3 regions of the Rouxiella badensis genome follow, and region 2 is predicted to be linked to each of the others. Evidence: predicted binding sites of a transcription regulator. Region 2 holds the regulator's gene; each other region holds the start of a gene.

Region 1 (5,314 bases), 680 kb from region 2:
CCCACGCGACCTCGAACGCGTAGCGGGCGGTTCTTCGGGCGGATCCGCCGCCGCCGTAGCGGCAGGCCTGGTGCAATTCACTTTGGGCAGCGACACCAACGGTTCTATCCGCGTCCCCTCTTCCCTGAGCGGCATTTTAGGACTGAAACCCACCTTTGGCCGGCTGTCGCGACGCGGCAGTCAGCCCTTTGTCGCGAGCCTCGATCATTTAGGCCCGATGGCGCGCAGCAGCAGCGATTTGTCACTGGTGTACGATGCGCTGCAAGGATATGACAGCGCCGATGCGTTTCAGGCCCACAAACCGACGGTCGAGACCTTTTCACAGCTGACACGCGGCCAACAGGGGCTGCGCACCGCCGTACTTGGCGGCTTTTTCAGTACCTGGTGTGACGACAATGCCAAAGAGGCGGTGAAACGGGTCGCTCAGGCGCTTGAGGCGCAGGAAGAAGTCGAGATGCCGCAGGCCGAGCTGGCCCGTTCGGCGGCGTTCATCCTTACCGCCTCCGAGGGCGGAAACCAGTATTTGCCCCAGTTGCGCAAGATCCCGGAACAGTTCGAGCCGCTGTCGCGCGAGCGTCTGCTGGCTGGCGCGATGATCCCTGCCGCCTGGTACGTGCAGGCCCAGCGCTTCCGTCATCAGTTTCAGCAGCAGGTGCTACCGATATTTGAACACTGGGACATCCTCATCGCCCCTTCTACCCCGTGCCCGGCCACCCTTATCGGACAGGAATCGATTGAAATCAACGGCACATCGTTGCCCACCCGCGCCAGCATGGGCATGCTGACCCAGCCTATTTCGTTCCTCGGCCTGCCGGTAGTTTCCGTGCCGCTGACGACAGCGAGCGGCCTGCCGATCGGTCTACAGCTTATCGCTCCGCCGTGGCGTGAAGATCTGTGCCTGCGTGCAGCATGGGCGTTGGAACAACAGGGGATCGTCAGCGTCAAGAGCTCGCTGATTGGCTAAAACAGACATTTTTTGAAAATCGAGAAATAGATGAAAAGTGAAAATATCGATCGTCCGGCGATTCTGGCTGAAGTGAATGCGGCGTTCTATCGCTACGAACAGGCGCTGATTACCAATGATACGGTGGTGTTGGACGAGCTGTTTTGGCACGACCCACGCACCGTGCGCTACGGAGCGGGAGAAAACCTCTACGGTATCGATCAGATTCGTGAGTTCCGCGCTTCTCGCCCTGCTCAGGGACTGGATCGCGACCTGCAAAACACCGTGATCACCACCTACGGTGACGATATGGCGATCGCCAGCACCGAGTTTCGCCGTAAAGGTACCGACAAGATTGGTCGCCAGATGCAGACCTGGATCAAGATGCCGAGCGGCTGGAAGATAGTGGCGGCGCATGTCAGCCTAATGGTGTAAGCGGGGAGGCTGCCCCTAAAGCCGCTTTTGTGGGCGGCTGCCCTGGACCTGCTTTTAAGGACAATTAACTCCGAGACGCTTTTCCGGTTTGAAAGCTTCAAGGGGCATTTACCTTTCCGCGCCGTCCTGAACTCGCCCATGTGAATCTGGCGCAGAAAAGACATAAGATTTACCGCTGCTGATGCAGCAAAGAACAAACAAAAAAATCCCGCCGTTAGACCGAGCGTGGATTTGACCTCAAGGTTGCCGGTTTTTGTTTGAGAGGGGGGTTGGCGGATTCGGGACAGCGCCGGGCGACGGGTGGCGAGACGCGTTTGGCTCGGAACCGAGACGGGGAACCGCGAAGCGGCGTGGGGTGCCAAGGGGTCTTGGCCTGGGAAGGCCCCTTGGCTGGTCTGGGCCAGCGCCAAGGCGCGTGCCTTTGGCCTTACTTTGACCCAAGAGACTTTGACCTTCCCCAAAAATTTGCAATTAAAAGCCTAATCCTAATTGAAATTAAAAGCCCTCCCCCATTAGATCTAACAGCAGATCCCCCCCTAACATCATTGCCTGAGCATTCAGCGAAGCGGAAGGTTCATCCCCCAGAGACAACAATGTCGTGGCCTGGGCGGCCAGCGGGGAGTTATCCGGCGAGATGGCGACAACCTTTGCACCGCGATCAACGGCCGTTTTGGCAATCTCGGCCAGAACCTCACTCTCCTGACTCACCGAAAGCATCAGTACCGCGTGTTGAGACGACAAACCTGAGGCGCTGATGCGCATAAGCTCGACGTCTTGAAACGCATAAGCTGGACGTCCCGCCCGCAGCAGACCGTTTAGCAGCTCGCTGGCGAAAAATGTACAACGACTCTCTGTGTTGAAAATATATATGCCTTTAACCGCATCAGAAATCAGTGACACAGCGTGGATAAAGGCTTTTTCATCAAAGCGTTGCAGCTGAAAATGTATGCGCTGCTCCCGTTGATTGAGCCTTTGCTGCCACGTCGCCGAACCGAAACCGCTGGTTTTTTCGGACTGCGCGGCCATATAACGCGAACCCACGGCGCTGGCATGGGCCAGCTTCATGCGCAGGTCGCGAATGTCATCACAGCCCATCGATTTGGCAAAACGGGTTATGGTTGCCGGACTCACCCCGGCCTGGGAGGCCAGCTGCTCAATGGTTGCCGACGAAGCGAAGGCGACGTCGTCAAGAATAGCTTGAGCAACCTTGCTCTCTTGCTGGCTAAACTGATTTTGCTGCGCACGAATCTGATAAATAATGTCGCCAATATCTTCATAACCGATAGATTTAGCGAAACGTTGCATGATTTCTGGACTGACGCCGGGCAGCTTGCCGAGGAGCGTTGCCGAAGCAAAGGCAATATCGGTCCCGCCCGGCACCGGCTTCGACACGCTGGTGTCAGGACGTTGCGTCGCCGTTTGTGCGCGCATGTGGGTCATGAAATCGTTAATGTCCTGACAGCCGAGCGATTTGGCAAAGTGCGCGATGGTCTCTGTACTCACACCCGCCCTCGAAGCCAGCTGTTCAAGAGTGGCATCGGAGGCAAACGACGGATTATCCAGGATAACCTTGACGACTTTCTTTTCCTGTCGGCTGAATGTCCCCTGCAAGAATTGAATTTGATAAACAATATCCACAGCTGAGTTGCCCTTTTCTGATCATCGACCCAACAGGTTGCTTTTAACTCAGCCTACCAGAACGTCGTGAATTTCACACAGCCGAGATCTTCCCTCAGCACGGTTATTTATTCCTCAGCCTAGCAAAATGAAAATAATTTTCAAATAAATTCACTTATCTAACTTCAGGATGAGAGAGACATCACAACATTTTAATTAACTATAAGAAAAATAAGCAATTTATTAAGAAAACATTTAACCACTTTGAGCATATTTAGGGTCAGATCACATTCATGAAAAAAAATTTCACCAACAAAAAATCATTATCTGTTTGTTTTTATTATATTTAATTGAAATCCATAATTAAAACCTATGATTTAGCCTATTTACTTCATGTCGAGGCTGGCGTTTTATATTTCCACAGCCACTCAGGCTCCAAACAGGGAATCCAGATGATGCAAAAAATATTTCTATGCTGCGCTGCCGGTATGTCTACCAGCATGCTGGTTCAGCGAATGAAAACCGAAGCCAATAAACGACAATTAACCATTGATATTGAAGCCGTACCGGTTGCCGATTTTGAAAAGATTATTTCTTTGGCCGATATCGTACTGTTAGGGCCACAGGTTAAATACGAACACGCTCGTCTGTCAGATATTGCGGCTGCGCAAGGAAAACAGGTCGAGGTTATTAACATGATGGATTACGGCACCCTGCGCGGGGATAAAGTTCTTGATCGGGCATTGAGCCTTATTTCCTGAAGATCAACTCTTTAAGTTAAGCAATCAGGAGCCCTATGGATCTTGACATCATCAACGTCGAAAGCGTGGATTTAGAAAATAAGCTAATGGAACTGCTGGTTCAGGCCGGCAGTGCGCGAAGTTCGCTGCTGTCTGCGCTGAGAATAGCGAGAAGCGGCGATATTAGTGCAGCAATTAATTTGGTCGAGGAGGCGAAATTATTTATTTCCTCTGCCCACAAAATACAAACCGAATTAATTGGTCTGGATGAAGGGTCTGGAAAAATACCGGTGAGTTTAATTCTGGTGCACGCACAGGATCATTTAATGAACGCCATGCTTATTCAGGAATTAGCCAGCGATATGATTGAGCTCTATCGCCGTAACCCGCAAGGAGAATGTAATGACTAAGATTAGTGTAATCGGCGGTGGAAGCAGCTATACGCCAGAGCTGGTTGACGGACTCATTCAACACCACAGCGAAATAGGCCTGAGCGAGTTGGCGTTGGTCGACGTCGAGGCGGGTCGCGAGAAAGTGCAGATTATCGCCGACCTCACTCGACGCATGTTAAAACGCAACGGGCTGGAACAGGTCAAGGTCTCCGTGCACTTCTCGCTGGATGACGCCATTCGCGATTCAAGCTTTGTGCTAACCCAACTTCGCGTAGGCCAGCTTTCCGCCAGGGCCGCCGACGAACGTCTTGGGCTAAAATTTAATATGCTGGGGCAGGAAACTACCGGCGTAGGCGGTTTCGCCAAAGCGCTGCGCACGATTCCCGTGATGCTCGAGGTGGCAAAGACAGTCGAGAGGCTGGCTCCGGATGCCTGGATAATCAACTTCACCAATCCGGCAGGCATCGTCACCGAGGCGGTCAGCCGCCACAGTAAGGCCAATGTTATCGGCCTGTGTAACGTGCCGGTGAACATGCATCATATGATTGCCAATATGCTACAGGCGCCATATGAGGACGTTGAGCTACGTTTTGCCGGATTAAACCACATGGTGTGGGTCCATCAAGTCGCGCTCAAAGGCAAAGACGTCACCGAGTCCGTTATCGAACGCCTGTGCAACGGCGAAACCCTGACTATGAACAATATCAAGGATACCCCTTGGCCACCGGCGTTTCTGCGCGCACTGGGCGCGATCCCTTGCCCGTATCATCGCTATTTCTACCAAACTGACGCAATGCTGGCTGAAGAGTTCGAAGCGGCCGCCGAGCGCGGCACCCGCGCCGAACAGGTGATGAAGGTCGAGGCCGAGTTGTTCACGCTGTACGCCAGTCCTGACCTGGCCGAAAAACCCACCCAGCTTAATTTCCGTGGCGGTGCTTTTTATTCCGAGGTTGCGGTGGAGCTTATTCGGGCGATCCACACCAACTCAGGCAAAGTATTAGTAGTCAACACTACAAATAAAGGCGCCATCGCTGGACTTCCTTATGATGCCGTCGTAGAAACCAACTGCGTGATTAACGCACAGGGCGCACATCCTCTTTCTTTTGGCCCGCTGCCAGAAGCCATGAACGGATTGACGCAGCAGGTTAAAGACTTTGAACGCCTCACCATTGAAGCCGCCGTTAAAG
Region 2 (5,314 bases):
GACTGTGCGTGACCCACAGCCGCATATCGGTCAGATAGTGCGAATTAAAGCCGGGTTCCTGCATTGCCTGATTCAACGAGGTAAACAGTTGATTGTGCGCCTGATTGACCTTCATGCGCGCATAGGCCAGTTCGGCCGGGTCAGGATCCTCGTGCAATACCAGCCGGATAGCCTGCTGGTCTGCCTCCAGCGCCTGATAGGCATTGGTGCGCAGCAAACCACTTTGCCACTGCGGCCATAGCCAGATAGTGCCGCCAAACGCCAGCGCACAGCCAATTAGCGTGTCCAGCAGCCTCGGCAGCAGAAAGTTGGCCCCGTTTAGCCCCAGTATTTGCAAGGTATAGACGGCGGTTACCGTGAGGCCAATCATTCCCAGTCCGTAGTTTTTTCGCAGTACGGTGTAGGAAATCAGCGTAATCATCAGCATGAAAAACAGCGTGAGATTTTGCGGCAGCGCGAGCTGAAGCAACCCGGCTGCGGCGATAAGGCCCGCCAGCGTGCCCAACGCACGGTGCTGAATACGCACGCGGGTGGCGTTATAGCCGTTCTGGCTGACCAGCAGGGTAGTCAGCAGGATCCAATAAGGTTTAGGCAGATTAAAGAACATGCCGAGGCTGCTGCCAAGCGCCAAAATTACGCCGAGCCGTGCGGCATTGCGCAGGGCGGCGGACTTGACGGAAAGATAGCCTTTCAGCGCGGGCCAGAAGGGCAGACGATGCTGCGTTTGCATCAGGTCGCGGCGATACAGCGGACGCTGGGTGCGCAGCAGTCGGGCGATGCGGCTGAAATGGTAGTAGCAAAACTGCCCGACGGGATTGTCACGATAGCGAGAGGCTATTTTTTCCAGCGCGGCCAGCTCGTTGGCCATTGTGAACCGCTCCGAGCGCCGATGGTAGAGGATGTCGCTCGCGATAACGCGCAGCCGTGCGGCAATGACCTGCGCATTGCGGCGGATAACCGCCTCGGCGTGGCTTTCCTCAACCAGCTTTTGCACTTCTGCGGGCAGGTGCAGGCTTACGGTGATGTGCTCCTGCAGGTCGAGCGCCACCTGAAAACTGCGCAGCAGCCTTTTATGATGCTGATGATTGCCCGTCGGCAGCATGTGCAGTTGCTGATAGAGGGTGGCAATCAGGTCAATGACCTGCTGTTGTCGTTTCAACAGCGGCGGCAGCGCGGTTTCGGGGTCGGTGTGCTGGGTGAGCAGGCTGTATTTTGCTTCGAAATAATCGGCGAGTTCGACGTAGAGCTGGCTCAGCGTCTCGCGCATCGGCTGCTCTTCGGAGAGCCGAAACCAAAACCAGTTGAACAGCCCATACCAGGCGGTACCTACGACAAACAGCAGCGGAGCGTGCCAGATGGGCACCACACCGGCCATACTGAGGGTAAAGATGCTGGCGACCAGCGCGCCGGGCAGCAGGCGGCCGTGCAGCGGGCTGATTTCACCCGTGACGCCCAGTACCAGCGTCAGGCCAAGCATGATGAGCGGCAGCGGGACATGCCAGTTAATCAGCATCAGCTGGAGAAGAATACTGCTCAAGGCAAACAGCGAACCGCCGATAACCAGACGTTTGAAGAAGCGCTTATGCGGCGTATCGAGACCGGAGATATTGCAGCAGGCGGGGACCAGCGCAAACAGCATCCCGAGCTTCAGCTGACCAAACAGCATGGCAAAACCAATAGGCAGGCAGAGGACCAGCGTCTGTCTCAGCGCGTAGTTAACCTCGGGGTGGTAGAAGATTCGTCGCCAAAGCGTCATTAATTTTGTGTAACGTGACGAATAAAAACGGCGCACCAGAAGACTGCTGCGCCGTTTTTAAGGGGATTAACGGGTGCCGTAAACGACAATCGTTTTACCGTGTGCCGAGATCAGGCTCTGATCTTCAAGCATTTTAAGAATTCGACCGACAGTCTCGCGTGAACAACCGACGATCTGGCCAATTTCCTGACGGGTGATCTTGATCTGCATGCCATCTGGATGGGTCATGGCGTCTGGTTGCTTGGCCAGATTCAGCAGAGTTTGCGCAATGCGTCCGGTTACGTCGAGGAAAGCCAGGTTACCGACTTTCTCCGAGGTAATCTGGAGTCGACTCGCCATCTGTGCAGACAGGCGCATCAGGATATCCGGGTTAACCTGGATCAGCTGACGAAACTTCTTGTAGGAAATCTCAGCGACTTCACAGGCAGTTTTTGCTCTTACCCACGCACTACGTTCCTGACCTTCTTCGAAGAGTCCCAGCTCACCGATGAAGTCACCTTGGTTAAGGTAGGAAAGTATCATCTCTTTGCCTTCTTCATCTTTAATCAGCACGGCAACCGAGCCTTTCACGATGTAGTAAAGCGTTTCGGCTTTTTCACCTTGGTGAATCAGCGTACTTTTAGAGGGGTACTTGTGTATATGACAATGAGACAGGAACCATTCGAGAGTAGGGTCTGTTTGTGGCTTGCCGAGAACCATTAGTTATTATCCTCTTTTTATCGCTGCCCAAAATCACAGGGCTCAAAATCCCTGTTCGGCGATTTTTTACTTCGCGCTCTTTTAGCATATGAACTGACCAGCAATGCTGCAAGCGGCTTGAGGCGTGAATTAGGCAGTAATTTGCCATAATCACCAAGGTTATCCTGTTAAACCCAAAAACCCCGGCCGCAACTTGTTGGAAAGTTTCTTTCGCCTTGTTTGTAGCACAGCTTTGGTGACGTGTCTTGTGTTGTCTCGCTTCAGCATGATGCGGATCGAGTTCCATTGCCAGTTTCAGGGGTTAAGGGTAGTCTGTTTTGAAAATTATTACCGGAGAAAGGCAAATGCAAGCACGTGTAAAATGGGTCGAGGGATTAACGTTTCTCGGTGAGTCTTCTTCTGGCCATCAAATTCTGATGGACGGCAATGCGGGCGACAAATCACCGAGCCCGATGGAGATGCTGCTGATGTCAGCGGGTGGATGCAGCGCCATCGACGTGGTGTCCATTCTGCAAAAAGGCCGCAACGACGTCGTCGGTTGTGAGGTCAAGCTGACCTCCGAACGCCGCGAAGAAGCGCCGCGCCTGTTTACCACCATTAACCTGCACTTCATCGTGACCGGCAAGGGTCTGACGGATAAAGTGGTTGAGCGCGCTGTAACGCTGTCTGCCGAAAAATATTGCTCGGTTTCGCTGATGCTGGGCAAGGCAGCGACTATCACCCACAGCTTTGAAGTTATTGATTCAATAGAATAAGCTTGAGTGCTGTGCGGCACGTTACCAAGGGTAACGCTGACAGTGCAGCCGCAGCAGGTCTAAGAAACGCCGCGCCGTTAAGGTTAGCGGCGTTTTTTGTGAGTAAACCAGGCAGTATTGCGCCGCCGGCAGGCTGTCGACAGGCAGGCGGCAAAGCTTGTCTTCCATGAAGAACGGCGTCGCCATGGCGTTGCCGACCACCGACAGATAATCCCCGTTCAGCATCATCATCAGCCCGCTAATCAATGAGTCGGTACGGATAGGCGATTTCACCGCGTGGCAGCCGTTTTCCTCCAGCAGGGCAGCAAGCTGCTGGTAATAACCCATGTCCGTCTCGGGAAGCAGCCAGCTTGCCTCTCTCAATTCGCTTAACGACGTGGCCTGCGCCAGCGGATGCTGCCTGCGGGCGACGACGCAGAACGGCGCACTGAACAAGGGCTCGCACACCATGTCTTCGATGGGGAGTCCGACGCCCAGCGTGCCGATGGCGAAATCCAACCTTCCCTCACGCAATGAAGGCAGCAGGGTCGAGAGCTGCGACTCCTTGATATGCAATTTTGCCTGCGGATATTGCGCCGTGAACTCACTGGCCAGCGCGGGAAAAATGGTCAGCGCCAGCAGCGACGAGAAGCCGACCGCCACCGATCCCTGCGAGAATTGGTTGATTTGCTGTATTTCGTCGGCGGCGCGCTGCAGTTCTTCGAGAATAAACTGCATTCGCTGCGAGAAGGCGCGGCCGGTCTCGGTGAGCGTCATACCCTGCGTGCCGCGAACGATCAGCTGAGTATCGAGGATTTGTTCAAGCTCGCGCAGCGTTCTGCTGACGGCAGGCTGTGACTGATTCATCGCACGCGCCGCCCCGCGAATGCTGCCGCTGCGGATAACTTGCTGAAAAACCTTTAGCTGTTGCAGCTTGGGCAAATATTTCATCTCAGACCCTATCAGTAAAAAGCATCACCCCTCAAAAAATTGCATCTTATGGCCCTGAAGTAAAGCTGCTAGGTTTTTAAGAAGTCGGTAACTGACTGTTAACTGGCATATAAAAATAAACAATTCAGCGCGTTATCTTTTTCTCAGGTCAGGGGTGGCTGCTGGGATATAACATTCGAGGATATCAGTTATGCAAAATCGTTCTTTAATGATTTTCTTACTGTTTTTGGGTTATGTTCTGGTCTACATCGATAAAACCGTGATTGGTTTTGCGCTGTTGCCGATAGGTCGCGAGTTCGATTTAGCCCCTCAGCAACTGGGCTATATCACCGGCATGTTTTTTCTGGCCTATTCGCTGTTTCAGATCCCCGCCGGTTGGCTTAACGACTGCTTCGGCTATAAAAAAGTCCTGGCCTGTTCACTGACGCTGTTGGGCGGCTTTGCGCTGTGCTTCGGGCTGTTGGGTTTTGGTCTGGGTCTGCTGATCACCTTCCGTTTTCTGGCCGGTATCGGGCATTCGGGTTATCCCAGCTCGTGCGCCAAGTCGGTTGTTGCTAACTTCAACGTCGAACAGCGTACTTTCGCGCAATCGATTCTCTTGTCTTCTGCCGGACTGGCGATGACGGTCGGTCCGCTGGTGGCCGTGTACTGTCTGGCGCACGTCGGCTGGCGCGGATCGTTCTCGACCTTGGGCCTGCTGGCCTTCGTGGTGGCCGCTTTCATCCTGTTTTGGGTACCTTCGCCGCCGCGTGATTCGGCAACTTCGGCCGCCAACAAGACAGGGAGCTATCTCGCGTTGCTTAAAAATCCTATTGTGCTGGTGCTGTTCGCCGTTAATTTTTGCATCAATATCCCGACCTACGGGCTCATGGCCTGGTTGCCGAAATATCTGGTGCAGCAGCGTGGTTTTTCGCTCGACGTCGCGGGGATAGTCGTTGCGGTAGGGGGGTTGGGTATCTGGATCTCCTCGCTCTCGACGGGCTGGCTGGTGGGGAAATTCATGCAGGGCCGCGAGCCGAAGGTCATCTTGTACAGCTCGCTGCTGAGCGGTGTCTGTATCTGGCTGGTCTACACCTCGAATTCGGTTTACACCGTTTGCCTGTTCTTGTTCTTCGGCAACATTTTCATGATGTCGTCCTTTGTCACCACCTTTACCCTGCCGATGAAACGCCTG
Region 3 (5,314 bases), 550 kb from region 2:
CGTTCAGACATGGACCTGCTGGAATCGTTTAAAGAATTCGAATATCCAAACGAAATCGGACCAGGAGTTTACGATATTCATTCCCCGAACGTGCCAAGCGTTGAGTGGATTGAAGACCTGTTGCGCAAGGCCGCAGACCGCATTCCTGCTGAGCGTCTATGGGTTAATCCAGACTGTGGTCTGAAGACTCGCGGCTGGCCTGAAACGCGTGAATCGCTCGCAAACATGGTCAAAGCCGCGCAGCGTCTGCGCGCCGCTAACGTTTAAGCTGTGGTCGCAGCGTGAATATACCGGGCGCTTCGGCGCCCTTTTTTTATGCCACTTTCCTCGCCATTAGTATTTTGTAACCTCTTTATCACCGCCCCACGAGCCGCAACATGCCACGCCTGAGGCTGAATTGGTTCAGCGGATTGCCGTTTATTGCGACCCTCTTTTCGTCTATTGGCTAGGCTTAAGGAAGTGAAATCTTTTCTCGATTAACTTTCTGACGACGTAAGGAGACAAAAATGAGTCGATTTAAAGATAAAGTCGTGGTGGTCACCGGTGCGGGTTCTGGCATGGGGGCCGCAACCGCCCAGCGCTTTGCCGCTGAAGGGGCCATCGTGGTGTTGGTAGGGCGTACCGAAATCAAACTGGCCAAAGTGGCCAACACGCTCGAAACCACTAATTACTACGTCCATGTCGCCGATATCTCCAATCCGCAGGAGGTCGAAAGGTTGGCGCAGGTTGTGCTCGACAAATTTGGACGCGTCGACGTGCTGGTCAACAACGCCGGTGTTGTGGTGCAGGGCAAGGTGAACGAAGCCAGCATCGAAGACTGGAAAAAGATTATTGATATCGATGTCGGCGGCGTGTTCTATGCCACTCGCTTCTTTATCGAGGCGCTGAAGAAAAGCAAAGGCAATATCGTCAACGTGTCTTCTGTTTCGGGGCTTGGTGGGGACTGGGGGATGAGCTTCTACAATGCCGCCAAAGGTGCCGTGACCAACTTCACGCGTTCTCTGGCGTTAGACCACGGTGCCGATGGCGTTCGTGTCAATGCTGTCTGCCCTAGCCTGACGCTGACCGACATGGCCGGTGACATCAAAGAAAACAAAGTCTTATTGGCGAAGTTCGCCGAACGTATTCCGCTGGGACGCGGCGCAGAGCCGGAAGAAATTGCCTCGGTGATTGCCTTCCTTGCCAGCGATGACGCTCGATTCGTGACCGGTGTGAACCTGCCGGTTGACGGCGGTCTCAGTGCCTCTAACGGTCAGCCCAAACAGGCCTGAATCGTATAAACTCAGAGAATACTCAGACTTTTAAGCAATGAGTGATAAGAAAAAGGTCCCGTTAGCGTTTGCCGACGGGGCCTTTATTTTGTCTTTTAAAAATGGCGAAAAAACGGCTTATTTCACGCCGTATTTGGCAAACCACGCCAACATGCGCTGCCAGCCATCTTCCGCCGCTTCCGCGTTATAGCTTGGGCGGTAATCTGCGTTGAACGCGTGGCCAGCATCAGGATAAACCACGATTTCCGCATTAGCATTCGCCGCGCGGATTGCCTGACGCATGCTTTCAACTGTGTCCAGCGGAATACCGTCATCCTTGCCGCCATACAGGCCAAGCACTGGCGCAGTCAGGTCAACGGCCTCATCGACCGGATGCGTCGGCGTCGACAGCGTTTTATTGCCGACCAGTTTACCGTACCAGGCAACGCCGGCCTTCAACTGAGGGCTGTGTGCCGCGTAGAGCCAGGTAATACGGCCGCCCCAGCAGAATCCGGTAATGGCCAATTTACTGGCATCGCCACCGTGCTGCGCCGCCCAGTGTGCGGTGTGGTCCAGATCGGCCAGTACCTGCTGGTCGGGAACCTTACTCACCAGATTATTCAGCAGCTCGCCAATATCGCTATATTCAGAAGGATCGCCCTGGCGGAAATAAAGCTCAGGCGCGATCGCCAGGTAGCCTTCTTTCGCCAGACGACGGCACAGGTCACGAATATGTTCGTGAACGCCGAAGATTTCCTGTACTACGATAACGATGGGCAGCTTACCGGTATATTCGGCGGGCCTGGCCAGATAGGCCGGCAGATTCTCTCCCTGAGAAGGGATAGTGGTCTCACCCGCATGCAGGCCTTCAGTATCCGTGTGAATAGTCGAAGCAGATACAGGCGTAACGGCAGGGGAGAAACTGTCAGGTGCTTGTTTTAGTTGTATTAAGTCATCTTTCTTCATTGCAGTCTCCATACAGGGTAAGCACTTTGTTTTCACGTAGAGTTTTAGATTTTAAACTATAAGCCATAAAGGCAGCACATCAACAACCATAGTCTGTCCTCTCGTTTAGCCTTGCGTAAAAAATGCTTAGCTGAGCGAAAATTAATCTGATTGTCATGCGGATAACAGGGTTTTATTGCCATAAATGCGCATTCATGACTAGATTGTTGTGATGTAAATCACATTTTGTATGTAATAAATGAACGTAAAGATGCCACTTAGCGATTTCAATCACAAAATGAAGCGGCAAGGCACGATAAAGTGACAAGGTATTTCATCAGCAACGTTATGAATCAATAACGGCTTGACCGAATAAAACATCACCCGAATTAAAAGGAGTTTATTTATGTCTCAGTCTGACGTTTTCCATCTTGGCCTGACCAAAAGTAGCCTGCAGGGGGCGACGCTGGCCATTGTTCCGGGTGACCCTGAGCGCGTTGAGAAAATTGCGAGACTGATGGAGAATCCGGTTCGTCTGGCGTCACATCGTGAGTTTACGTCTTGGCGTGCGGAGCTGGACGGCAAGTCCGTCATCGTCTGCTCTACCGGCATTGGAGGACCTTCAACTTCAATTGCAGTGGAAGAGTTGGCCCAGCTGGGCATTCGCACCTTCCTGCGCATTGGCACCACCGGCGCTATTCAGCCCCATATCAACGTCGGTGACGTATTGGTCACGACGGCAGCTGTGCGCCTCGACGGTGCCAGCCTACACTTTGCCCCAATGGAGTTCCCTGCTGTGGCCGATTTCACCTGTACGACCGCGCTGGTCGAGGCTTCCAAAGCCGTGGGCGCGACCGTGCATATCGGTGTGACTGCCTCCTCCGACACCTTCTATCCAGGACAGGAACGTTACGATACCTATTCGGGCCGCGTGGTTCGTCGTTTTAAAGAATCGATGAAAGAGTGGCAGGAAATGGGCGTGATGAACTACGAAATGGAATCGGCAACGCTGTTGACCATGTGTGCGAGCCAGGGCCTGCGTGCCGGGATGGTCGCTGGAGTTATCGTCAACCGCACCCAGCAGGAAATTCCTAACGCCGAAACGATGAAGCAAACAGAAAGTCATGCGGTGAAAATCGTGGTCGAGGCGGCTCGTCGTCTGATCTAATACTGAGAAAGACCTGATTTGTTCATGATCAAAGTCTGAGTTATAGCAAAATACGGGTCGCCAATTGGCGGCCCTTTTTTATCTCGGGCCGGCTATCTGGTATTGTCATGACATTCACTATTAGATTTTTCAGAGGCCCTTATGTCGGCAACCATTTTACTTCACCCTTCACTGGCTCTTTTACAGGGCGGCGTCAATTTCCGTGACCTGGGCGGCAACACTGTCGCTGATGGCCGTCGGGTCAAACACGGTTGGCTTTATCGCTCGGGTGCCCTGGATGGCCTGACAGAACAAGACATAGGCTATTTAAGCAAGGTCCCGGTCAAACATGTTCTGGACTACCGTGATGAGGAAGAGGTCGAGGCGCAACCGGACGTTCTCTGGACTGAATGCGAGTATCACCACGTCCCCGCGAACCCGCCGAGCGACGAGGTCAGCGCTAATCTGGTCGGCCTGAACCTTGAGACCCTCTCCGAGTTTGATCCTCAGACCTTCATGCTGGATCTTTATCGCCGCCTGCCGTTTAACAACCAAGCCTATAAAAAGCTGGTGAGCCTGCTGCTTCAGCCGGGCGGTGGGGCTATCGTGCAACACTGTGCCGTCGGTAAAGACCGGACAGGTATCGGTTCTGCGCTGGTGCTTCTGGCGCTGGGTGCAAGTATCGACACCGTAAAAGAAGATTACCTGCTGACCGACACCACGCTGGCACCCTTCCGTGAAGCGCTGCTCGACCGACTGTCGACCAATCTGCCGCCTTCTGCGCTGAAGAAGTTCGAATACGTGCTTTCGGTGCGTGAAAGCTTCATTGATGCGGCGTTGGAAGCCATTACCGAGCAGTATGACACGCTCGATAACTGGCTGGAGAAAGAGTACGGTTTAACCGCCGAAGTTCGTGAAGAACTGCGCGCGCGTTATCTGGAATAGCCCTTCCGTTAAGCTCCGGTTGTCATTGGATAACTTTTAATGGAATGACATCAAGACAAAACGGCACAGCGTTTTTAAAACACGGGCGGTGATTTTGAGCATTAGCGAAGTTATTCATTACGTGACGGAATTTGTCCGTCAGCATCAGGCTTGGGCAGTGCCTATCGTATTTTTCCTGGCTTTTGGCGAGTCACTGGCTTTTCTGTCTCTGCTGCTTCCGGCCACGGTTATCCTGCTTGGCCTGGGAGCGCTTATCGGTGAGGCGGGGATCCCCTTCTGGCCGATTTTTGCCGGCGCGGCGGCCGGAGCCTTCTTTGGTGACTGGCTATCTTACTGGATTGGTTCGCATTATCGAGACAGCGTGCCGCATATCTGGCCTTTTAAACGCCACCCTCAAATGCTTGAACGCGGCCACGCCTTCTTCGAGCGCTGGGGTATGCCTGGCGCCTTTATAGGCCGTTTCTTTGGTCCTCTGCGAGCGGTTGTACCACTGGTTGCCGGAATTTGCGGTATGCCACAGCGCTATTTTCAGCTGGCGAATTTCACCTCGGCGTTGGTCTGGGGGTTCGGGATCCTCGCACCCGGAGCCTTTGGTATTAAATGGCTGGGCCAGTTCTTCTGACCGCCAGCGTTATGAAAGAACGTCTTTCTTGCCTTCTTCCTGGGAGGCATCTCCCAAAGCACCGACGTAAGAATCAAAAGCATCTGGACATCCATACAGTATGCATTTATTTTGACCTGCAAGAGACTCAGACAGAGGAAAAACCGTGGATATCAGCATTATTTACGCGGTAGGCGCGGCCTTGGTCGGCCTTTTGCTGGGCTGGTTGATTGCCAGTTTACGTCAGCAGCAGCGGCAGGCCGACAGCGAGACGCGCTACAGATTGCTGCAACAGTCACAGACGCAGCTGGCCAGCGAGAAAGACGCCCTGCAGCGTGAAATTGCGCTGGCAAAACAGCAGCAGCGCGAAGGCGAGATAGAACTGCGCAAGCTTTACAGTGCGCAGGCCGCCAGCAGCGAAAAACT

Evidence for each region. Region 2 encodes CRP, which controls carbon source genes, mostly activating them, when cyclic AMP is high. Its sites were predicted from a motif close to ATGTGANNNNNNTCACAT; they were not measured.
Region 1: the regulator CRP is predicted to act here: its motif matches at 3,186-3,203, upstream of O1V65_RS00415 (PTS sugar transporter subunit IIB).
Region 3: the regulator CRP is predicted to act here: its motif matches at 2,423-2,440, upstream of udp (uridine phosphorylase).

The regions. Positions count from the first base shown of each region.
Region 1 is NZ_CP114062.1:35,955-41,268, reverse strand. It holds gene O1V65_RS00430 (AtzE family amidohydrolase) at 1-964, shown strand, start outside; gene hpxZ (oxalurate catabolism protein HpxZ) at 995-1,378, shown strand; gene O1V65_RS00420 (MurR/RpiR family transcriptional regulator) at 1,874-3,016, opposite strand; gene O1V65_RS00415 (PTS sugar transporter subunit IIB) at 3,451-3,756, shown strand; gene O1V65_RS00410 (PTS lactose/cellobiose transporter subunit IIA) at 3,792-4,145, shown strand; gene O1V65_RS00405 (6-phospho-beta-glucosidase) at 4,138-5,314, shown strand, end outside.
Region 2 is NZ_CP114062.1:4,359,449-4,364,762, forward strand. It holds gene O1V65_RS20045 (YccS/YhfK family putative transporter) at 1-1,756, opposite strand, end outside; gene crp (cAMP-activated global transcriptional regulator CRP) at 1,823-2,455, opposite strand; gene O1V65_RS20055 (OsmC family protein) at 2,800-3,210, shown strand; gene O1V65_RS20060 (LysR substrate-binding domain-containing protein) at 3,232-4,140, opposite strand; gene O1V65_RS20065 (MFS transporter) at 4,331-5,314, shown strand, end outside.
Region 3 is NZ_CP114062.1:3,804,658-3,809,971, reverse strand. It holds gene metE (5-methyltetrahydropteroyltriglutamate--homocysteine S-methyltransferase) at 1-267, shown strand, start outside; gene budC (meso-2,3-butanediol dehydrogenase) at 507-1,271, shown strand; gene O1V65_RS17545 (dienelactone hydrolase family protein) at 1,389-2,216, opposite strand; gene udp (uridine phosphorylase) at 2,602-3,363, shown strand; gene O1V65_RS17535 (tyrosine-protein phosphatase) at 3,505-4,287, shown strand; gene O1V65_RS17530 (DedA family protein) at 4,382-4,909, shown strand; gene rmuC (DNA recombination protein RmuC) at 5,055-5,314, shown strand, end outside.